Regions from separate parts of the Bacillus sp. EB106-06-01-XG163 genome, predicted to be linked through region 2. Evidence: riboswitches for the same ligand, from Rfam matches in the RefSeq annotation. Region 2 holds a riboswitch; each other region holds the start of a gene.
The links. A riboswitch is a leader RNA that binds a small molecule or an ion and turns the genes downstream of it on or off. The one in region 2 is predicted to bind S-adenosylmethionine.
Positions count from the first base shown of each region.

Region 1: another riboswitch for S-adenosylmethionine. It lies ahead of mtnK (S-methyl-5-thioribose kinase); the one in region 2 lies ahead of AC3WTF_RS13065 (5-methyltetrahydropteroyltriglutamate--homocysteine S-methyltransferase).
Region 3: another riboswitch for S-adenosylmethionine. It lies ahead of AC3WTF_RS06600 (methionine biosynthesis PLP-dependent protein); the one in region 2 lies ahead of AC3WTF_RS13065 (5-methyltetrahydropteroyltriglutamate--homocysteine S-methyltransferase).

Region 1 covers NZ_JBYTDS010000004.1:8,071-16,746, forward strand. The annotation lists gene AC3WTF_RS05870 (pyridoxal phosphate-dependent aminotransferase) at 1-1,143, opposite strand, end outside; gene AC3WTF_RS05875 (carbon-nitrogen family hydrolase) at 1,235-2,014, shown strand; SAM riboswitch class I at 2,107-2,261, shown strand; gene mtnK (S-methyl-5-thioribose kinase) at 2,372-3,556, shown strand; gene mtnA (S-methyl-5-thioribose-1-phosphate isomerase) at 3,563-4,624, shown strand; gene AC3WTF_RS05890 (methylated-DNA--[protein]-cysteine S-methyltransferase) at 4,866-5,363, opposite strand; gene AC3WTF_RS05895 (PAS domain-containing sensor histidine kinase) at 5,360-7,579, opposite strand; gene AC3WTF_RS05900 (acyltransferase family protein) at 7,835-8,676, shown strand, end outside.
Region 2 covers NZ_JBYTDS010000010.1:71,494-78,308, reverse strand. The annotation lists gene AC3WTF_RS13070 (methyltransferase domain-containing protein) at 227-1,108, shown strand; gene AC3WTF_RS13065 (5-methyltetrahydropteroyltriglutamate--homocysteine S-methyltransferase) at 1,143-2,279, opposite strand; SAM riboswitch class I at 2,359-2,445, opposite strand; gene AC3WTF_RS13060 (LURP-one-related/scramblase family protein) at 2,530-3,006, opposite strand; gene AC3WTF_RS13055 (hypothetical protein) at 3,109-3,276, opposite strand; gene pepT (peptidase T) at 3,853-5,085, opposite strand; gene galE (UDP-glucose 4-epimerase GalE) at 5,296-6,312, shown strand; gene AC3WTF_RS13040 (DUF4352 domain-containing protein) at 6,358-6,815, opposite strand, start outside.
Region 3 covers NZ_JBYTDS010000004.1:137,513-146,188, forward strand. The annotation lists gene metC (cystathionine beta-lyase) at 1-1,163, opposite strand, end outside; gene AC3WTF_RS06600 (methionine biosynthesis PLP-dependent protein) at 1,156-2,277, opposite strand; SAM riboswitch class I at 2,347-2,472, opposite strand; gene AC3WTF_RS06605 (esterase family protein) at 2,647-3,369, shown strand; gene AC3WTF_RS06610 (YjcG family protein) at 3,395-3,910, shown strand; gene AC3WTF_RS06615 (GNAT family N-acetyltransferase) at 3,915-4,346, shown strand; gene AC3WTF_RS06620 (AbrB/MazE/SpoVT family DNA-binding domain-containing protein) at 4,505-4,738, shown strand; gene AC3WTF_RS06625 (ABC transporter ATP-binding protein) at 4,739-5,476, shown strand; gene AC3WTF_RS06630 (ABC transporter permease) at 5,469-6,191, shown strand; gene bla (subclass B1 metallo-beta-lactamase) at 6,233-6,982, opposite strand; gene AC3WTF_RS06640 (hypothetical protein) at 7,051-7,305, opposite strand; gene AC3WTF_RS06645 (ATP-dependent helicase) at 7,425-8,676, shown strand, end outside.

The sequences.
Region 1 (8,676 bases), on a different contig from region 2:
TTCCGCAGCTTCTTTAAGTCTTTCTTCACTTGTCAGAAGACCGACTCTTATATAGCCTTCCCCCCATTTTCCGAACCCGTTTCCGGCAGCGACCGCGACATCCGCTTTCTCGAGCAGCAGGTCTGAAAACGACTGTGACGTATAACCGTCAGGCACAGGGAGCCATGCAAAAAAGGAGCCCGCCGGAGCCGTCACATCCCAGCCGATATTGCGGCAGGCTTTAATCCATGCATTGCGTCTCGATTCATATCTGTCATTTTGCGCCGCGACGCATGCCTGATCCGCTAAAAGTGCGGCTGCCGCCGCCTGCTGCGCTGCGGGAAACAGGCTGACAAACATATGATCCTGATAAAGGTTGATCGCTTCGATGACAGAAGCGTTTCCGACGGCAAAGCCGACCCGCCAGCCCGCCATATTATACGTTTTGGACAAGGTATAGATTTCGATTCCCGTCTCTTTTGCGCCTTCGGTCTGCAAAAAGCTCAGCGGTTTATGCCCGTCAAAGCCGACGGCTCCGTACGCGAAATCATGAACGACACAAATGCCGTTTTGCTCCGCAAAGCCGACCGTCTCCTCGAAAAACGCCTCAGTCGCCACAGCGCCGGTCGGATTATTCGGATAATTGAGATACAGCAGCTTCGCTTCGCTCCGCACCTTTTCAGGAATTACGCTGTAATCAGGGAGAAACCCTCTTTCTTCTGTCAGCGGCATCATTTCCATTTTCGCTTTCGCAAGGGCGACGCCCGACCAGTAATCAGGATATCCGGGATCAGGCACCAGAATGGTATCTCCCGGGTTTAAAAGACATTGCGGAAGCTCAACAAGTCCCGCCTTGCCTCCGAACAGCACGGCGACTTCCGTTTCCGGATCAAGCGTGACCCCGTACTCCCTTTCATAAAATGCAGCGGCTGCTTTTTTGAAGCTGTAAGCGCCCCGGAATGATGAGTATTTATGATTTTCCGGCCTTTCGACGGCGCGCTTCATTTCTTCAACGATATGCTGAGGCGTCGGCTGATCAGGGTTTCCCTGCCCTAAATTGATGACGTCTCTGCCTTCTTTCAGCTTTTGATTCACTTTTTGCACCAATGATGCGAAAAATTGTTCTGGCAGCTGTTTGAGTACATCTGAGATTTCAAAGTTCATATTTTCACCTTCTAAAAATGTCTTGAAATGATAGTCCATCATCATATATGGTTAAATAAAAAAAGTAAAGAGAAACTTGAGGTGTTAAAAAATGAAATGGACCGTTTCCTGTTTGCAATTTGATATTTCATACGGAAATCCTTCAGAAAACTTTAAAAAAGCAGAATCTTTGATTGAGCAAGAAAGCCGCCATGCGGATGTAATCGTGCTTCCTGAGTTGTGGACGACCGGCTATGATCTCACACGGCTAGACCAGCTGGCGGATGAAAACGGCAAAGTTTCGGAACAATGGCTTAAAGAAACGGCAAAAACATACAACGTACACCTCGTTGCCGGATCTTTTGCGGTCAAAGAAGGCGAAAATGTCTATAACACCATGTACATCGCCGATAACAGCGGACAGATCGTGAAGCGGTATCAGAAAGCCCATCTGTTTCAGCTGATGGATGAACACCTTTACTTGTCAGCAGGAAATAGCGACGGTTCCTTTGAGCTTGACGGTGTCAAGTGCGCCGGGCTGATCTGCTATGATATCCGTTTCCCCGAATGGATCAGAAAGCATACGTCCCAGGGCGCGAATGTCCTGTTTATCTCTGCGGAATGGCCTCTGCCCCGCCTTGATCATTGGCGAAGCCTGCTTATCGCCAGAGCAATTGAAAACCAATGTTTTGTCGCAGCCTCTAACTGCACGGGGTCCAATCCCGATAATGAATTTGCCGGCCACAGCCTGATTATTGACCCGTGGGGCCGGATTTTAGCCGAAGGAGACCGGACGGAAGGCGCAGTCCGGGCGGAAATCGATGTGTCAGAAAGCGCGGCCGTGCGGGGAACCATTCCGGTTTTCCAAGACTTGCGGCGTGATTTATATTAATTTTCAAAAAAATGTTGACAAGAATATCCGGTACCTGCTAATATTTTCATCAACTGATTAATCCGAATTGTGATACAAATCAATATATTTTTCTCTTATCGAGAGTTGGGCGAGGGATTGGCCTTTTGACCCCAACAGCAACCGACCGTAATTCCATTGTGAAATGGGGCGCGTACATTTTGCGCCGAGACGATTGTCTCATAAGGCACGGTGCTAATTCCATCAGATGTTATCTGAGAGATAAGAGGCGGACTGCACTGTTTCAGCCTCCTTCTCTTTCAGAGAAGGAGGCTTTTTTTTCGGGCGTATTCTCCGTCACGATCTCTTACTGCCACTACATAATTGGAGGGTAAATCCATGTCAGCAACTAAAACAAGTCTTTATGAACAATTAACAGAAAGCTCCGCCGCCGCGTTAGCCGTCAAGCTCGGCTTATTCCAAAGCAAAAGCACTCTGACATGCCGTGAAATCGGCGACGGCAATTTAAATTACGTCTTTCATGTTTACGATAAAGAAAACAAAAAAGGACTGATTATCAAACAGGCGATTCCTTACGCGAAAGTCGTCGGTGAAAGCTGGCCGCTTACAATTGACAGGGCGAGAATCGAAAGCAGCGCCCTCATCCGCCAGGGCGAACACGTGCCGCACCTCGTTCCGGCCGTTTACTATTCCGATACTGAAATGGCCGTCACGGTAATGGAAGACCTCTCGCATTTGCGGATTTCAAGAAAAGGGCTGCTGGAAGGGAAGCATTATCCGAACTTATCCGCCCATATCGGTGAATTTTTAGGGAAAACGCTTTTTTACTCATCCGATTATGCGCTTGATGCGAAAGTAAAGCAGCAGCTCGCAAAGCAGTTTACAAATCCTGAGCTTTGCAATATTACGGAAAGGCTTGTGTTTACAGAACCGTTTCTCGACCATGAGACAAACGATTTTGAAGAGGAGCTGCGCCCATACGCAGAAAAAGTTTGGAACAATTCCCGGCTGAAAGAAGGTGCTGACGAATTGAAAGCCATCTTTCTGAATTCCGCGGAAACATTGGTTCACGGCGATCTGCACACGGGAAGCATTTTCGCCGATGAACATGAAACAAAGGTGATTGATCCCGAGTTTGCTTTCTTCGGACCGATCGGGTTTGACATCGGCCAATTTATCGCCAATCTGCTGTTAAACGCCCTCAGCCGCGACGGTGACGACAGACAGCCGTTATATGATCATACTGCCGCCGTATGGGATACATTTGTGAAAACATTCAGTGAAGCATGGGAGAAAGACTGCTTGCCTTCCCGCAGACACCTGCTGGAAGACACACTGAAAAACGCGTTTGAGGAAGCGGTCGGTTTTGCGGGATGCGAACTGATCCGGCGCACGATCGGACTCGCCCATGTGGCTGACTTAGATGAAATCACTCCGTTTGACAAACGAATCGAACGGAAGAAGCTCGCGCTTGACATCGGCGCCTATTATATCGAAAACAGAAAAAAACTGAAGCATATCACCGAGGTTCTGGACCAATTTAAGCTCCGTGTAAAGGAATGATGCAGCATGACCAATGAATTTGCCATCCCCCGTTCTGTAGAATGGAAAGAAACCTACATCCGCATTTTAAATCAGCAAAAGCTTCCCGACGTCACTGAATATGTGGAACTTGAAACAAAGGAAGATGTATTCGACGCGATTGTCACGCTGAAAGTAAGGGGCGCCCCGGCCATCGGTATAACCGCGGCGTTCGGACTCGCGCTCTCCGCCAAGTCGTTTGAAGCCCGCGACCTTTCGGATTTCCGACGTCAGTTCGCGGATGTCAAAGCGTATTTAAACAGTTCGAGGCCCACTGCCGTCAACCTCGCGTGGGCGCTTGACAGACTGACGGATTCCATCAGGGATGCGATCTCAATCAATGAAGCGAAGACAACGCTCGTTCATGAAGCCATTCAAATTCAGATTGAGGATGAAGAAACATGCCGAATGATCGGCCAGAATGCGCTGCACCTTTTTAAAAAAGGCGACCAGATCATGACCATCTGCAATGCGGGCTCGATTGCCACAAGCCGATACGGTACGGCGCTTGCTCCCTTTTACTTAGCGAAACAAAAAGATCTCGGCCTTCATATCTACGCATGTGAAACAAGACCCGTTCTCCAAGGATCACGGCTGACGGCGTGGGAGCTGATGCAGGGCGGAATTGATGTCACGCTCATTACCGACAGCATGGCCGCCCATACAATGAAGGAAAAACATATTTCTGCAGTCATTGTCGGCGCTGACAGAATTGCAAAAAACGGTGATACGGCCAACAAAATCGGAACGTACGGTCTCGCTATTTTGGCAAACGCCTTTCAAATTCCGTTTTTTGTGGCCGCACCGCTTTCGACATTTGACTTGCAGATTGAAAACGGCTATCAGATTCCGATTGAAGAGAGAGATCCGGATGAAGTCAGACAGATCTCCGGCATACGCACCGCTCCCGAAGATGTGCCGGTCTTCAATCCGGCCTTTGACATCACACCGGGCAGCCTGATTTCCGGCATTATAACCGAGAAAGGAATTGTGACCGGCTCTTACACGGAAGAAATTGAACAATTATTCACTGACTGCCAGCTGAGCTGAAAAACCGCTGATGATATTGCCTCAGGCAATGTCAGCGGTTTTTTTGTCTGCACAATGTAATCACTTCATCTTTTTGGACGGCTGTAATGAGATGCATTTTAAAAAACAGCTCTGCATAACCGGCTATCTTTTGCGGACGGCTCATTTTCATCAGGCTTCGTCCTCCTTTTTCATCAGACCAACTTTTTTCACTTAATAAAATGATATGTCGGACGTGAAAAAACGGAACGTGCCATACGCTTTATTTTTCTTTATAGGATATTTGTTCGATGTTCAGCAGCACCGCTTTTACATCCGTCTTCGTGCCCGCGTATCCCGTTAAGGCGCTGTTTTTGCCGATTACCCGATGGCAAGGGATCAAAATCGGCAGCCGGTTTCGTTTATTGGCTTGTCCGATGGCGCGCACCGCTTTCGGTTTTCCGATCGCTTCAGCCATATCGCCGTAGCTTCGGGATTCCCCGTAAGGAATCATCGTCAGCGCGTTCCATACCCTTTCCTGAAAGGGTGTGCCTTTTTGTCTCAGAGGCAGAGAGAATTGCTTTCTTTCTCCTGAAAAATATGATGCCAGCTGCTGTTTCGCCTCCGACAGCAAAGCGGTTTCGCACGGCTTTACGCCGGGCGCGTCTTTCCGCCATTCCTCAAAATCTTCCCCGGTGAGAAACAGGCCGGTAATAAAGCTCTCTTCCTCTGTTATGATGACGGTTCCAAACGGCGCTCTCACACTTGTAAAACAGATCATTCCCCGCTCCTTCTTTCTTCGGTATTCTGCCGGATCGGAAGCGTCAAATGAAAAACGGTGCCCTTCCCTTCTTCACTTTCCACATGAATGCGTCCCTGATGTTCTTCGATGATTTTATAGCTGACCATGAGACCGAGGCCCGTTCCCCTGTCTTTTGTCGTGTAAAATGGTTCACCCAGACGTTTTAATTTGTCTTCGGAAATGCCTGTTCCTTCATCTTGAATAGAAATCAAAATGTGGTCTTGATCAGAAGACTGAATGGTCACGTAGATATTGCCGCCGCCCGGCATGACTTCAATGGCGTTTTTTAAAATATTGATAAACACCTGTTTTAATTGATTCGGTTCACAGTAAATCGGCGGGATGTTTCCGGTCAGGTTCAGATGGATCTGCACATTGACAAGATTGGCCTGGGCATTCAAAAGATCAGCCGTGTCTTTCATAATCTGCGTCACGTCTTTTTCTTCATATAATATCGCCTGGGGTTTCGCTAAAATTAAAAATTCAGTGATGATAGACTCGATTCGTTTTAATTCTGAGGTAATGACGTTAAAGTACAGAGAATATTCGCCTTCAATGCTTCCTTGAAGAAGCTGAATGAACCCTTTCAGCGCCGTCATCGGGTTTCTGATTTCGTGGGCGATGCCCGCCGCCAGCTCCCCTACAACATGAAGAGTGTCGGATTTCCGCAGCCTCTCTTCAAGCTCTTTGGCCTCTGTGACATCTTTAAAGATGGCCAGATTCATATTTTGAATGATATTTCTTTTGAAGGAGAATTCCAGTTTGCGGCTGTCGCTGCTGCTTAACAGGAAGGGGATTTCATTATCCATTCCTTCTAAATCAATCTTTCTGGCGGGAACACCCGCGTTTTCAATATCAAATAAAGAAAGAATATCCGGAACGGTGTACGCTCTCAGCTCCTCATCCGGCATACCGAGTATACGGCTTGCGAGAGGATTCGCGTCAATAATGCGGAATTGGTTGTCAAATAAGACCTTGCCGTCCATTGAGCCGTTGAATACTTTTCTGAATTTCAGCTCGCTTTCCCGCAATTCCTTTTCCATCCGCTTACGATCGCTGACATTTCTTAAAATGGTTAAATGCTGACCTTCAAGTATGGTTCGTTTTGATGTGAATTCCAGCTCTTTAAATTGGCCGTTTGCCATCTGAAACAGCATTTCTTCACGGATTTCCCCGTATTTTTCATATTTTTTCTTAATCTGTTTGTATTTTTTCTGCGGATCAACGATAAACGTACATAAATTCGTCTCCACCAGTTTATCCATCGGCAGTTCGAAAATGCGGCACGCCGATTCGTTTGCTTTGGCAATCTTTCCGTCATCAGACCAAATGACAATCGCGTCCATGGCGTTTTCAAAAATTTCGCGGAATCGCTCTTCGCTTTTGAAAAGTTTCAATTCCATCAACCGTTTCTCTGTTATGTCCCTCATAATGGACATGTAGAACCCGCTGATTAAGTTGGACGTAATCGTAAATTCAAACAGCTTCTCTTCGCCCGACCGAAGCTTGACGGGCAGTTCTCCTTTGGCGTTTCCTTTTCTGCGGAGGGTTTCCCAGATTTCTTTCAGATGCTTTTTGTTTTCTCCGTCGGTAAAATGGCGGAGCGACAGATGGGACAATTCATTCTGGCCGATCTCAAAGCTTTTGCAAAAAGAGAGGTTCGCATCAATAAACCCGCCGTCCTTATCAAACAGCACGATGCCGTCGACAGCCCTGTCAAACAAATCTTTAAACAGCTGCTCGTTCATGGAGAATTCGCGCTCTAATATTTTTTTAGAGGAGATGTCCCTCATCACCACAAAAAAATAATCCTCCCCAATTCCGTCTCTGGCGAGGAATTCAATGTATTTCGTCGCGCCGCTGTCAAGCTTAATCGGCACCTCTTTCCACAGATGGCCTTTTTTTAAAAACTTTTTCACGGCCTTATTCAGTTCTTCCTGAGGCACGGAATATAAAAAATCCAGGACGGAGCGGTTAATGAGGCTCTCTGCCTCAATCTGCATCATCCGGGCCGCAGCCTCGTTCGCCTGGACGATTTTCATTTCCTTACGGCATATAAAAATGGCATCAAGCGTGTTATTCATAATCACGTGATACCGGTTCAAATCACTCTTCAGGCGGTCATTTTCCTCTTTCATCCGCTTCAGCTGCTCTTTCAGCGACTCGTTTGTTTGCAAATCCAGAGTTTCAGCCATTCAGTACACTCCTTCTTCAAAAACCTATCCTTCAATATTTCTACAAAATACCTCATCTTCCTTCATTCGCCCTATACATTTCAGAAAATTTCAATGATATGACAAGTTAAAGTCTTTTTCTACGATCCTTACCTCCCCGTTACATCATCCTAACAATCCCTTTTGTCCTCCTTCAATTTTTTGTTTTTTATTTTAAAATGAACACCAACAGGAAATAATCATGCAGTGGATGATTTTTGAAGAGAAGGTGATGCTATGACAAAATCGCGAGACAGTTACTTTGACAACGCCAAGTTTATCTTGATTTTTCTGGTGGTGTTCGGCCATATCCTCCGGTCATTTATTAACGGAAATGAGTTTATGCTCCATCTCTACAAATTCATTTATACTTTTCATATGCCGGCCTTTATCCTGGTTTCCGGCTATTTCGCAAAAAACTTTAAGCGGAAAGGTTATGTGAAGAAGCTGGCTGTGAAGCTGATTATTCCGTACCTGATTTTTCAGGGCATTTACTCAGTTTTTTACTATTTGATTCAGGATGAAAGCATGGCAAGCGTCAATCCGATTGATCCGCAGTGGTCTCTCTGGTTTTTAGTCAGCTTATTCTTTTGGAATCTGCTGCTTTATCCCTTTACGAAGCTGCCGAAAATGTGGGCGCTTGGGGCGAGCTGCGGGCTTGCCGTCATGATCGGGTATCTTGATTTTATCAGCAGCACGCTGAGTCTTTCACGGACGTTTGTTTTTCTTCCGATGTTTCTCGTCGGGTTTTATTTAAAGAAACAGCACTTTGATTTGCTTCGGGCTAAAAGAGGCAGACAGATTGCCGCGGGCGTACTGGGGATTGTTTTCCTCTTATGCTGGTGTATTGACTTTGATTACTCGTGGCTGTTCGGATCGGAGCCTTATTCTACATTCGGCACAGTGTCGCTGTTGAGCGGTCTGTCGCGCATCGGCTGGTATGTTTTGGCCTTTGCCGCCACTTTCAGCTTTTTGGCGCTCGTTCCGCAAAAGCGTTATTTCTTTACGAAATGGGGGACGAGAACGTTTTACGTGTATCTGCTGCATGGATTCATTATAAAAACGCTGCGGCAGATCGG
Region 2 (6,815 bases):
AAAACCGTACCGATTCATTGTAAAGACGGGATGCAGCTGATAAAATGGATCTGAGGGCACAGCCTTCAAAAGACGGCAGAAAAGGGGTCATTTTCGTGATCATCCAGTTCATTCGTTACAGATAATGAGAGGTATAGATGAATAGGTTAAACCTTCCAATTTGGCGAGGTTTATTTGTCTATGCCTTTTTCATTTCATCGGAATAACGAATGAATGAGGTGTTTTTTTGACGTCTATAAAAAGAAAACGCGCGGAATTACTGCAATCATGCCAGTCCGTGTTCAGGTGTCCGCTATGCCGGTCGGCCATGGCGGTCTCACAATACCGAAGCTTGATTTGCGGACAGGGGCATACATTTGATATATCAAAACAAGGATATGTGAATTTCCTCAATAAATCGGTCAAAACCCGCTATGACAGGCAGCTGTTCGAAGCGAGACGCGAGCTTTTTGACAGCCGGGAATTTTTTGCGCCGGTTCAAAAGGAGATTGCCGCCATCATCACCCATATTCAATCTCCGCAAACATCAGCGGCGATATTGGATGCGGGGTGCGGAGAAGGGTCTCATTTAGCCGCCGTATGCAAATGGCTTCAGCCTGCTTTTTCCGTGACGGGAATCGGCATTGATCTCTCGAAAGAAGGTGTGCTGCATGCCGCAAAGGCCTTCGGGAATCATTTGGTTTTTGCCGTCGCTGATGTGGCGGATGCGCCGTTTGCCGACAGCTGTTTTGATGTCGTGATGTCTGTTTTATCACCTTGGAATTACAAGGAATGCAGCAGGCTTTTACGAAAGGGCGGCACAGTCATTAAAGCGGTGCCGCGGCGTGATTATTTGAAGGAAGTAAGGGAATTCTTCTTCGGAGACAGCCCTCGGCGGAATGACACCGCCGATTCTGCGGCCGGACGATTCCAAGCGGGCTTTCAAACCTTTGAGCGCAAACGGCTGTGTTACACAAAGACTTTAGCGCAGCCTGACCTCGAGCGGCTTGTGAAAATGACGCCCTTAACATGGAAATGTACTGATGACAGCATCCGGCGGTTTATCAGCCGGAAAGAGGCTGCTGTCACGATAGATATCGATATTTTAATCGGAACCGATCCGCTGTAAAACGGAAAAGACACGCTAATCGCGTGTCTTTTTTTTATTTCCAGACTTCACCGGCAATGTTGACGACATGGCGCAGTTTCGCCCATTGCTGTTCTTCTGTGATCAGGTTTCCTTCCTCAGTGGAGGCGAATCCGCATTGCGGGCTGAGGCAAAGCTGATCCAGGCTGACATATTGTGAAGCTTCTTCAATCCGGCGTTTAATCGCGTCCTTGTCTTCGAGTTCGCCGTGTTTCGACGTAATCAAGCCAAGCACAAGCTGAAGATCAGAGCGTTTGACATAACGGAGCGGTTCAAAGCCGCCCGAGCGGGAATCATCATATTCCAGGAACAATCCGTCAAGGTCAAGCCCGTCAAAAATCGTTTCAGCCGCTGCATCATAGCCGCCTTCAGCCGTCCATGTGGATTGGAAGTTGCCGCGGCAGATATGCATCGTAACCTTCAAATCGTCAGGGCGATCCTTGATGGCGTCATTAATGGAAGCGGCAAACAGCTTGCGCAGCTCATCCGGCGTCGTGCCGAAAGCTTCAATCTGACGAAGCCCCGCTTCTGATAAGAAAACGGCCCATGCGGTGTCATCGAGCTGAAGGTAGCGGCACCCGGCGTCATAGAAAGCTTGAATCGCTTTTTTATACGCTTTTGACACATCGTGCTGAAATTGTTTGTAATCATTCTGGTAGGACGCTTTTTCCAATTTTCCGCGGAAAAACAGCATATTCGGACTTGGGATGGTCATTTTCGGAACAGCATCGCCGGCAATGCTGTGCAGGAATTTATAATCTTCGAGCATCGGATGCTGAGAAAAATCAATGTCTCCCGTTACTTTAATGCCGCGCGCTTTCGTCTGTACGTTGTGAAACTGAATGCCGCTTTCAGGCGTAAACGCTTCGACGCCGTCTAAATTTTCGAGAAAATCAAAATGCCACCAGGCACGGCGGAATTCGCCGTCAGTCACGACATTGAGGCCGGTTTCTTTCTGCTTTTTCACACTGCGGATGATTTCTTTGTTTTCGATTTCGCGCAGCTGTTCTGCCGAAATCTCACCCGCCGCTCTTTGCAGGCGGGCTTGCTTCACAGCCGCCGGCCGCAGCAGGCTTCCGACCTGATCCGCGCGAAACGGCGGGTTTTTTCTTAGAAGCGTATGCAATGGTTGTTCTGTGTTTTGCTGTGACATGAACGATTCCTTCTTTCCTGATGAAATATAAAAAAAACTCTTCCCTCGGATAGGGAAGAGCTTGCGTCCGCAAATCTCAACCTTATCTTCAGGATTTAGCACCATTCTGCTGAACAGCGGTTGCCGGGTATCATAGGGCCAGTCCCTCCACCTCTCTTGATAAGGAAATATGCTATTTTTCAGAATAAACTGTAATACTATTAATCTTAGTATGTTTTCTCATATTGTCAATATATTTCGATAAATATTTTTATTTGTCACCCTCAAATAGAATCATATCTATCACAATGGCGATCGCGAGACAAAGAACGATATCCTCTTCCTTTTCAATCTGCAAATGATAGGAATCGCCCCAGCTCATCCATGATTTGGTGACAGTCATCCGGTTTGATTTTCCGTCTGTCACTTGAAAATTCCGGCCCCATACATCGCCGGTAAGATCCCAGCCGAGTCCGGAAATTTCAAATTTCGGTTTGAAAAGCGTGACTTTCTTGATGACTTGGCAGACGGGTTTGCCGCTGACGGAAATCTCGTAACGGGGAACGAACGACATCAGTTTCTGATTGACGCTGGCGAGCGTGCGGCCGTCCAAATCGGTCAGCTTCAGTTCATCACCGAATGAAAACAGCTTTCCTTCAACATTGTAGACTTCTTTTCCGCTTTCAAGAAACACTTGAAAACGATTCTTAAACGTAAACATTCGCTCTTTGATGTAAAAATGGTACATAAAAAAACTCCTTTTTTATGTTGTACGAAAAAAGGAGGCGGTTGGTTTCATATCGGCCGGGTGCATAAAAAAAGGCTGCCGATTTTGCGGCAGCTGTCGTCTTTATGATAGCGGCATCCGGCGTTTTTGACGGATCGCATTTAAATCAATGATGTTATTCGTGTCGGCAGCTGTCACCAGCGGGCTTGTCTTTGGCGTTTTCCGGCGGTTGTCCTTACTGAAAGAGAAAACAAGATACCCTGTCAAAGCAGCAAAAATAAGTAGCATCATTTTACATACCTCCCAAAAAAAGTTTTGGTATTATTATTGTACGAAAAAACAAACGAAAAGTATTCAAACAATTGTCATTTTTTTAAAAAATAACGTCATTTTCCGTAAAAATGACTATGGGTTGAAGAAGTTTTGCTCTTGTTGTGGTTCTATAGATTGTATCGGCTGATGAATGATAATCGTTTATATAACTTTTTCACTATTTTTTGTAAGCATCAAATTAACTACTTCGTTGTTTTCGTTTGCCCTGTGTTATTCAGTACCCTAAAAAATCTTATAATATGCAAAATAACTGCTTCTAACAGATGACTGCAGGATGACAGCGCTTTCTTTATTTTTTTAAAGAAAACGAGATGTTATCTTAAAAAAATCGTTTGAACATTTTCCGCAGCTTTTTAAAAGGGTTTGATTTCGTCTCCAGAACACGCGGGTCTTTTAAGGTTTTTTTCAATTCTTTCGCTACAGTCCCTCTTGCCATAGTCTTCACTCCTTCTTTCCATTTCATACCTTATATACGGAAAGAAAGAAGGAAAGGTTTCATGTGAAAGAAAAAAACCAAAGCAGGGGGCTTTGGTTTTAAGCGCGCTCTTCAAAGAGCCTGGCGATTTCAACAATGACGTTTACCGCCTTTTCCATATGATCGACAGAAATGTATTCATATTTTCCGTGGAAGTTTTGGCCGCCCGTGAAAATGTTCGGTGTCGGCAGCCCCATGTAAGAGAGCTGTGATCCGTCGGTTCCGCCCCGGATCGGTTCGATAATCGGTTCGATATCGAGGTTTTTCATGGCTTGATAGGCGACATCGACTATCTCTTTGACCGGTTCGATTTTTTCTCTCATGTTGTAATATTGATCACGCAGTTCAAGCTTGATGCTTTCGTTGCCGTATTTGGCCGCCAGCGCATCGGCGGTTTTCTGCATATATTCTTTTCGTTCTGCAAAGCGGTCTCTGTCAAAGTCTCTGATGATGTACGACAGGGCGGCTTCAGAAACGTCTCCGTTCATGGAAAGTAAATGATAGAAGCCTTCATACCCTTCCGTATATTCCGGCGCTTCTTCTTTCGGCAGCGCGTGATGAAATTCCATCGCGATTTTTGAAGCGTTGACCATTTTGTCTTTCGCCGTTCCCGGGTGGACGCTTTTTCCGTAACAAGTAAGCTTTGCGGCGGCTGCGTTAAAGCTTTCATATTGCAGTTCGCCGAGGGGGCCTCCGTCTATCGTGTAGGCGAATGCCGCGTTGAAGCGGCCGACATCGAATTTGTGAGGGCCTCTGCCAATTTCTTCATCGGGCGTGAACGCGACCCGGATCGTTCCGTGTTTGATGTCCGGATGTTTGATCAAGTACGCCATTGCCGTCATGATTTCGGCAATGCCCGCTTTGTTGTCGGCTCCGAGCAGCGTCGTGCCGTCTGTTGTGATCAGCGTCTGGCCTTTATAGCGGGAGAGCTCCGGGAATTGCTCAGGCGACAGGACGACATTGAGTTTGTCATTTAAAACGATATCATGTCCGTCGTAGCTCTCAATAATCTGAGGATTCACATTTTTTCCGGTAAAATCAGTCGCGGTGTCCACGTGAGCCAGAAAACCGACAGTCGGCACGTCTTTATCCGTATTTGCCGGCAGAGTCGCCATGACGTACCCATTGTCATCGACTGTGATTTCTGTCATGCCGATCGACTTTAATTCATCTGCCAGCATGTTGGCCAATGTCAGCTGGCCGGGGGTTGAAGGGCAGTTTTCATTGTTTTCGTCAGACTGTGTATCGACTTTTACGTAAGAGGTAAAGCGTTCAATGATTTCTTTTTTCATACCGTCATCTCCTTTGTCTTATCTTACCATGCGCGGGGGAGGGATTTCTATTTCGCAACCGGTTTGAATCGAAGGCTCTGTGTTTTACGCGAATGAAAACAAATTATGAAGAAACGATGACTAAACGATTAAACTTTTTGGAAATGGATGATTGAGGAAGAAAAAACCGATATAATATGGTCAATTCATTCAATAGGGGAGGCTTTCTTCATGGCGATTTTAGTGACAGGCGGAGCGGGTTATATCGGAAGCCACACATGTGTCGAGCTGTTAAACGGCGGCTATGACATCGTGGTTCTGGATAATCTGTCAAATAGTTCACCGGAAGCATTGGAGCGTGTGAAAGACATTACCGGAAAAGAGCTTGTGTTTTATAAAGCGGATCTCCTTGACCGTGATGCCGTTCACCGGGTGTTTGCTGAAAATGAGATTGAAGCCGTCATTCATTTTGCGGGATTAAAAGCCGTCGGTGAGTCTGTGGCTGTTCCGCTCCGTTATTATCATAATAATCTGACGGGGACGTTTATTTTATGTGAAGCCATGCAGGCACACGGCGTGAAAAAAATCGTCTTCAGTTCTTCAGCGACGGTTTACGGCGTTCCGGAAACAACGCCGATCACTGAGGATTTTCCTTTAAGCGCCACCAATCCTTACGGGCAGACAAAGCTGATGCTGGAACAGATTTTACGCGATCTGCATAAAGCGGACTCTGAATGGAGCATTGCGCTGCTCCGCTACTTTAATCCGTTCGGCGCGCACCCGAGCGGGCGGATCGGAGAAGACCCGAACGGCATCCCGAATAATTTAATGCCGTACGTCGCACAAGTCGCTGTCGGCAAGCTTGAGCAATTGCAGGTGTTCGGCAATGATTATCCGACAAAGGACGGCACCGGCGTGCGGGATTACATCCATGTCGTTGACCTTGCCGAGGGCCACGTCAGAGCGCTTGAAAAGGTGCTGGACACAACGGGCGCCGACGCCTATAATCTCGGCACGGGAAGAGGCTACAGCGTTCTTGAGATGGTCAAGGCGTTTGAAAAAGTATCAGGAAAAGAAGTGCCGTACCGTTTTGCCGCCCGGCGCCCGGGAGACATCGCCGCATGCTTCGCAGACCCGGCAAAAGCGAAGGCTGAATTAGGCTGGGAAGCAAAGCGCGGGCTTGAAGAAATGTGCGCCGACTCTTGGAAGTGGCAGTCCTCCAATGTGAACGGGTACCAAAAGGTGTAAAAAGAAAGAGACCTTCAAATGGTGAAGGTCTCTTTTATACGGTCATTATTTAATTTTCACTTCAACATCGTTGCTGAATTTAATTTTCCAAGTACCTTTAGAGTATGCGTTTTTATCAACTTCAAAGGCTTTTACGTCAGTAACTTTAATGTTCGGGTTCAAGTCACTTAAAATTTTACTGTTGTCTACTTTTGTTTCTGTTGCATAGCTTGAAGAAGCATCAATATCTGAATCATAGGATGTTCCTTTAGAATCTACTAATTTCGCTCTTGGAATGGAGAAAGAGCTTAACGGCTTGTTTGAAACATTTTTAACTGTGTATTGAACAGCTACGATAACGCCGCCGTCAGATGCTTTTTTCTCGACAAATTGAGAGCCTACTGAATCTCTTTTTTCCACTTTGGTAACAGTAACTTCTGTTTTTTCAGTCTTAACAGTGTCACCGATGTTATACAGTTTTTCCTTGGATTCCGCAGCTTTTGAAGACGCGGTTTTAGATGATG
Region 3 (8,676 bases), on a different contig from region 2:
TGGGCGGGGGTTATTTTTTTCAATGCCTGTTCGAAGTCCCGCTCTAAATCTTCGGCGTTTTCGACTCCGACGCTCAAGCGCAGAAGGCCGTCTGTGATGCCGCGTTTCTCCCTCTCTGCTTTCGGCATGGCGGCATGCGACATGGCTGCAGGGTATGAGAGAATGGATTCGACGGCGCCGAGGCTGACGGCAAATACCGGAAGCGATACGTTTTCGACCAGCTTTTTGACGGCTTCTTTGCTTTCCAATTCAAAGGACAGGACGGCGCCCGCTCCGCTCGCTTGCCGTTTATGGGTATCGGCTCCCGGGTGTCCGGCAAGGCCGGGATAGTAAACGTTTTTGATGGCGGGATGCCCGTCAAAATAGGCAGCCAGCCGTTCGGCCGTCCGGCTCGCTTTTTCCAGTCTGACCTGCAATGTTTTTAAGCCTCTCAATACGAGCCAGCAGTCCTGAACGCCGAGCACCGCTCCAAACGAGTTTTGCAGCTTATACAGCTGATTGCCGAGCTCTTCATCTTTTACGGCGGCAAGGCCTGACAGCACATCGCTGTGGCCGCTTAAAAATTTTGTCGCGCTGTGGAGCACGATATCTACACCGAGATCAAGCGGACGCTGCAGAGCAGGCGTCATGAATGTATTGTCAAGGTATGTCAGACAGCCGTGATCCTTTGCCAGTTTGACGACGCCCTTAATATCCGTGATGCCGAGCGTCGGGTTTGACGGTGTTTCCATATAAATGGCTTTCGTGTTCGGCCGGATGGCGCGGGCGACAGCTTCTGTGTCCGTCATATCGACAAAGGTATGTTCGATTCCGAAACGGGACAGAACCTCAGTCACCATGCGGAATGTTCCGCCGTACACATCCTCCGTGACGAGGACATGGTCGCCTTGGGATAAGAGCAGAAATGCCGTCGAAATCGCCGCCATACCGGAGCTGAAAGCAAAACCTCTCGTTCCGCCTTCAAGGCCTGCGATTGTTTCTTCAAGCGCTGTTCTTGTCGGTGTGCCTGAGCGGCTGTAGTCATATGTCCCGAATTCTTCAAATGAAGACTGATGAAATGTGGAAGCATGCTGAATCGGCACGCTGACGGCTCCGGTGGCTCCGTCTGTTTTAAATGGATTGTGCACGAGCTGGGTTTCCAGCGTCCAATTGTGATTACTCATATGACACGGCCCCCTCTTTTACTTGCTGTAATGCCTGCTTTACATCCCGCTTCAAATCTTCTGCATGTTCAATGCCCACTGAAAATCTCAGCAGACGGTTGCAGACGCCGTTTGCGATACGGATGTCTTCCGGAATGTCCATGTGCGTCTGTGTCGCGGGGTATGTAATAAAGCTTTCCACCCCGCCGAGACTTTCTGCGAAACAGATCGTTTTCAGCGCCTTTAAAAACGGATTGATCCATTCCTCTTTTTGCAGCCGGAAAGACAGCATCCCGCCTTTTCCGGGATATAACACGTCGGCGATTTCTTCTTCCTGTTCTAAAAATTCCGCAAGTTCACGGGCGTTTTCTTCATGACGGCGCATTCTGAGTCCGAGTGTTTTCATCCCTCTCATTAAAAGCCACGAATCAAACGGCGGGAGAACGGCTCCGATCGCATTTTGGTGATTAAACATGATCTCGCCGAGCTCTTCATCCTTTACGACAGCAAGACCGGCAAGGAGATCATTGTGCCCCGCTAAATATTTTGTGGCGCTGTGAATGACGATGTCCGCTCCCAGTTCAAGCGGGCGCTGGAGCACCGGGGTATAAAACGTATTATCCACAATTAAAAGCAGGCCGGCTTCTTTCGTAATCCGGGCGATTTTTTCAATGTCCGCCTCCTGCATTAACGGGTTTGTCGGCGTTTCAACAAATACCGCTTTCGTGTTTTCCGTTATTTTGGAGCGTAAACAGTCTTCATCGCTGAAATCATCGTAAATAAAGCTTAAGCCGTATTTTCTCCATTCGTTTTCAAACAAACGGTACGTGCCTCCGTATAAATCGGAGGATACAATCAATTCATCCCCGCTTTTAAATAAAGCCATAATCGTTTGAATGGCTGCCATTCCCGAGCTGAAGGCAAAGCCTCTCGCACCGTTTTCCAACACGGCGATAGCGTCTTCAACGAGCTGGCGTGTCGGGTTTTTCGTGCGCACGTAGTCAAAACCTGTAGATTCTCCTATTCCTCTATGGCGGTAAGCGGTGGACAGATAAATCGGCGGACTGACCGTTCCCGTTGCTTCTTCGCTTCTATTTCCGATTTGGGCTAATTTTGTATCAACATGCTGCGTCATCAGTAAGCACCATCCTTTTTCAAAAATAAAAAAGCCCCCTCTTCATAAGAAGAAGGAGCTTTTCTCTTCCTCTTATCTTCCAAGCATGTGAATCGCTTGCTGGATTTAGCACCTTGGCACTTTGCCTTCCCGCGGCAAAGCAAACCGGTTGCTGAGGTTTCAAAGGGCCAGTCCCTCCACCTCTCGTGATAAGAATATTGTTTTGTATTTTCTGATTGTTCTATATTAACGCACTATAAAATGAATTTCAATAACTTTTTATTTATCTGAACTCTCGCAAGAAGTGCATCTGAAGAAAGAAATTTCTAATAATTCATGGTACAATAGGAAAAAACCATCAAGACAAGAAGCGGCCTGGAGGAATGCGAAGTGGCATCAAAAAACGGAATCATTCATGAGAAAAAACTTTTCTCCCATGAGCTTGAAGAGGAAATGACCGTTTTGGTCTACCTGCCCGCCACCTTCTCCCCCCTGTATAAATATCATACGGTCATCGCTCAGGACGGCCATGATTATTTCAGATTAGGGAGAATCGGGCGGCAGGCGGAAGAGCTTATGTCAAAAGGGGAAATTGACCGCTGCATCATTATCGGCGTCCCTTATAAAAATGTGCGGGAGCGAAGAAACACATACCATCCAGAAGGGTCTAAGTTCGCCTCATATAAGCGATTCATCGCAAATGAGCTCGTTCCTTTTATCGACAAAGAATACCCGACTTATCAAGTCGGATACGGCCGCACCATGATCGGGGATTCCCTCGGCGGAACCGTTTCGCTTATGACGGCGATTGACTATCCGAACATGTTTGGAAACGTCATCATGCAGTCTCCGTATGTTGACGGGCACGTGCTGGATGCCGTCCGGCAGTCGGAGGATCTCAAACAGATTTCCGTTTATCATCAAATCGGAGAAAAAGAAACCGGCGTTCACACGACAGACGGCCAGGTTCTTGATTTCACCGCGCCGAACGAAGAGCTCAAACAGCTGCTGGAAAGCAAACAGTCTGAATACACGTATGAAACCTTCGACGGGGATCATAAATGGACCTACTGGCAGCCGCTCATCACGCCGGCGCTGAAAAAAATGCTGTAACCATTCATTTAAGGAGGGAACTTTCATGAAATACGGTATTGTTTTATTTCCATCAAAAAAATTACAGGATCTCGCAAATTCGTACCGGAAACGCTACGACCCGAGCTACGCGCTCATTCCTCCGCACCTGACGCTAAGAGATCCGTTTGAAGCGACAGAACAGGAAATCGAGCAGGTCGTATCACAGCTGAGACAGACGGCGAAAGAGTCGCATCCGCTCGTTCTGAAAATCACAAAATACAGCTCGTTTTCTCCTGTGAATAATGTGATATATATGAAAGCAGAGCCGACGGAGGAATTAAAATCTCTGAGTGAGAAATGCTACTCAGGAGCATTATCCGGCGAGCCGGAATACAGCTTCGTTCCGCATGTCACGGTCGGCCAGAAGCTGTCGTCAGATGAACATTCCGACGTACTCGGACAGCTGAAAATGCTGGACATTTCCCACGAAGAAGTCATCGACCGTTTTCACTTGCTCTATCAGCTGGATAACGGCTCATGGACTGTGTATGAAACATTTTTATTAGGCGGAGGAGAATAACTGCTTGGAATCCATCATCGCAAAAACTGAAAAACAGCTAAACGACGCTTTTTTCGTCAGAAAAGAGGTCTTTGTTAAAGAACAGCACGTTCCGGAAGAAGAAGAGATTGATCAATTCGAAGACACGTCAGAGCATATAGTCATATATGACGGCGGCCAGCCGGTCGGAGCCGGCAGATGGCGCTTGAAAGACGGGCATGGAAAATTAGAGCGCATCTGCGTGATGAAAAGCCATCGTTCTTTAGGCGTCGGAGCCATCATTATGCAGGCGCTTGAAAAAGCGGCGGCAGCCAAAGGCGCCGACAGCTTTATCTTACATGCGCAGACGCAGGCGGTTCCGTTTTACGAAAAACAAGGATACCGCGTCACATCCGGCGAAGAATTTCTCGATGCGGGCATCCCCCATCTGGAAATGATAAAGGAACACAAACGATAAAATCAAAAGCACTCCTGTTATATGGCAGGAGTGCTTTTTTATGAAAATAAAACTATTTCATGAATTTTAATGAATTTTATGGAAGATCAATGTATGTTTAGTATACGAAGTATTACAATTCATACAAAAAATACAATTCATTTTTCGGAGGGATAAACATGACGGCACCAAAAGGAAAACACATTTTCGGGACTGTTAAAGTGGGCACAAAAGGACAGATTGTCATTCCTAAAGAAGCAAGAGATGTTTTCGATATAAATCCGGGGGATTCACTGCTTATGCTCGGAGATGACCAGCAAGGTATCGCACTTGTTAAACAAGAACTCTTTTTCGAGTTTGCAAAAGATATTTTAAACGCTAAGCAAATCGATGAAGATAGCGAGGATGAGTAAATGCACGCGATTGAGCTGAAGCAATTAACGAAACATTATAAAGAAACCGCCGCCGTTGACCGTCTTGAGTTCTCAGTTGAGAAAGGGGAATTTTTCGCTTTACTCGGTGAGAACGGAGCCGGAAAAACGACATTAATCAGCATGCTTTGCGGACTCCTTTCTCCGGATAACGGTGATGCATCAGTGCTTGGACACAGTATTTTGACTGATTTGGATAAAATAAAACCGAAATTGAATATGTCCCCGCAGGAAACAGCCATCGCTCCTCATCTAACCGTACGGGAAAACTTAGAGTTTATAGCCGGAGTCTACGGAATTCCGAAAAAAGAAGCAAAAAAAAGAACAGATGAGATGCTCGAATTGTTTCAATTAAAAGAGAAAGAAAGAGCAAAAACCAAAACATTATCAGGAGGAATGCAGCGCCGGCTCAGCATCGCAATGGGAATGATCACCAAGCCGGATATTTATTTCTTAGATGAGCCGACATTAGGGCTGGACGTCCGTTCGCGCCGCGAATTGTGGAAAAATCTTGAGGCATTAAAGGGTGACATGACGATTATTTTAACGACACACTATTTAGAAGAGGCTGAAGCCCTGGCAGATCGTATTTGCATTTTAGAAAATGGGACTTTAAAAGCACTGGGTACGGCGGAGGCTCTGAAAAAGCAAACTCATTCAGCTACATTTGAAGATGCCTTTTTAGCGATTTGTGACGGGGAGGCGGGTCTTTATGCTTGATTTCGCCATTCGCAACCGCAAAGAAATTTTTCGTGACCCCCTGTCTATTATCCTTGGAATCGCACTGCCTGTTATTCTATTGTTTCTGTTTACGGCGATTGAAAAAAATGCGCCGCTTGATACCTTTAAAATTCAGCACTTAGCACCCGGACTCATTGTTTTCGGTTTCGCTTTCCTTACGATGTTCTCTGCATTGCTGATCGCAAAAGACAAACAGACCGCCCTTTTGACCCGTTTGTTTGCTTCCCCTTTAAAAACAGCCGATTATGTCATCGGTTATGCAATGCCGATGCTGCCGTTAGCCATTTTACAAATCGTCATTTGTTTTATCGCAGCAGCGGCTGCCGGTTTATCCGCCGAGTGGATGAATCTTCTCGCAGGTATCGCTGTCTTGCTGCCGATTGCGATGATGTCCGTTTTCTTCGGTTTATGTTTAGGGGCTGTGTTTACGGACAAACAAATTTCAGGTATCGGAACGATTTATATTACACTCGTGCAATTTCTGGGCGGGGCTTGGATGGAGGTGAGCCTGCTCGGTGACACATTCAAACATATCGCTTATGCCTTACCGTTTGTTCACTCGATCGAACTGGCCCAGGAAGTCATATCCGGAGATTATTCTTCCTTTCATCAGCATATTTGGCCGATAGCGGGATATACCGTTTTGGCGCTTGCACTTGCTTTCCTCAGTTTTATGAAAATCAGGAAGAGATAAAAAAAGCCGGCACTCCGTAATGGGAGCGCCGGTCTTCTTTTTTACGTTTCTTTCAGAAGGCTTATCGTATGCGGCAGCAGACGGTCATCCCCCGGACTGCCATGGCCCGGAACGACAATGCTGATGTCCTGATATCTTTTCATGACTTTGCGGACGGCGCGCGGCCACTGGTCCGGATAAAAGCCCGGAGTAGGCACGATTTCCTTTGTTTCTAAAGCCTTGATTAAGCATCCGCCGAATAAGAGCTTATCCTTAGGCAGCCAGACGGTAATATTGTCTTCTGTATGCCCTTTTCCCGGATAAAACGTTTCAATTTTCATATCGCCAAACTGCAGCTTTGTCACGTTTTTCAAATCTCCGAGCGGCCGGTCATATCCCTGCTCTCGGGCGAAGTTGGCGGTCAGCTTCGTGCTGTGCACCTTTACACCGTATTTGTACAGGGTGTTCAGACCGCCGATACGATCGTCATGGGCGTGTGTCACAATGGCATCGGTCATCCTTTTGCCGGGAAACCGCTTTTTTATTTGTGTCATTAACTGCTCTGTGAGACTGTCATTCCACGGAGTATCAATCAGTACGATTCCTTTGGAAGTCTCAAGAAGCAATCCGTTCGCAGGGACGGGACTTCCGTCTGCCGTACCGGTGCTTGTATGCATCCAAACATGCGGCGCCAGCTGTGTAAGCGTGACATCTTTTGCGGCGGAGCCCTCCGCCGCGTCTGCCGGTTTCATTCCGGCAGTAAAGAGGCCGAATAGAAATAACCCCGCAATTAATAATGAAAGCTTTCTCAAATTGAATCATTCCTTTCCGCATCTTTCATATATACGACTCAAAAAAACCCGGATATATCCGGGCTTTTTCACACGTATTGATTTATTAACCGGCCTTTTCCCATGATTTGCGGCAGACGGGAAAGAGAGCGCTTACGTTTTTCCTCATGTACTTTCTTTTCTGCGGCTGCGGTGTTTTCCTGGCGGCGCTCCACCTCTCTGTACACCCTGTCATTGGCAAGGGCGGCCGCTTTCGTAATGCCGGCATAATCAGACTTATAACCCGCTGCCCGGTTTGCGTATTGAGAATACTGCTGGTTTTGAATCCGTCCTGCATAAATCATATGTACCCCTCCCCTTCGCTTTCATTTCCCTTAATCTTACTTTTTGAAACGCTGTTCTTTTGTTATGATATTCTTTGTCTATCAAATGGATGAACACCTTTTAATGGGAGGACCCCTTTTTGAAATGCGCCCGACTGAATAACCGAACGATACATTTACATACATATTCTAGAGAACATTACCAATTCCTTTTTGAAGAAGCTCAGAAAGGAAATATTTTTTGCGCACATTGTGAGCAGCCCGTCTTGATGCGGCTTTCGATTTTAGAGCAGCCGGCATTTTATCACCGGCAAAAGGGAGACTTCACCGCCTGTGAAAAAGCATGCGCGGCCGAGGAACCACTAGCGGAGAAAGAAAAAGAAGAGTATAAGGAAGCCGGCATGTTCCGCCTGCCGAAAGGAAAAGCGATTTCAGAGAATCCGAAACCGATCGTCTCAGAATGGAAAAGCCCGAAAAAAGTGCCTGCGGCCGAACCGTTTTCACCAACATCCGAGGCGGCTGATACATCTTTGTTCCCCGGCATCGGCCTGAACCGTGAACAGATGAAGGCAGTTACTGAAACGGACGGGCCTTTATTAGTGCTTGCCGGAGCGGGAAGCGGAAAAACAAGGGTGCTGACAGCACGCGCCGCCCATATGATTGAACACCTCGGCATTTCACCTGAGAATATGCTGCTTGTGACCTTTACGACAAAAGCCGTCGCCGAAATGAAAGAGCGGATGGCAAATGAGTACGGTCTGGCAGCCGGAAAAGTCTCCCGTCTCGTGACCGGAACATTCCACAGTTTTTTCTATAAAATACTCTGTCATTATGATTCTTCAAAATGGAACGGCAGCCAGCTTTTAAAAATGGAGTGGCAAAAAGAGCAATATGTGAAAAAGGCGCTCTATGAAGAAAACTTGGATGCTAAAGAGTTTCCCGTCGACCAGGCGCTTCAGCTTATCGGCTGCTGGAAAAACACGTATCTCCCCCATGAGACCATTCCGCTTGCGGACGACTGGGAGAAAAAAGTGTACAGGCTCTACGAACATTACGAACGGCAGAAGCAGGAAAAACGGCAATTTGATTTTGATGACATGGCCCAAGGCTGTTATGAACTGTTTCAAAGCCGGCCTGATATTCTCGCGCAGTACCAAAACAGATTTTCTCATATTTTGATTGATGAATTTCAAGATATCAATCCTGTCCAGTACAACATTATGCAAATGATCGCAAGCCCAAAGAATAACCTGTGCTGCGTGGGTGATGACGACCAATCCATTTATGCGTTCCGCGGCAGCAGCCCGTCTTTCATTTTAGATTTTCAGAAAGATTATCCGGCAGCAAAGACCATTTACTTAACGGCAAATTACCGATCGCCGCATCCGATCG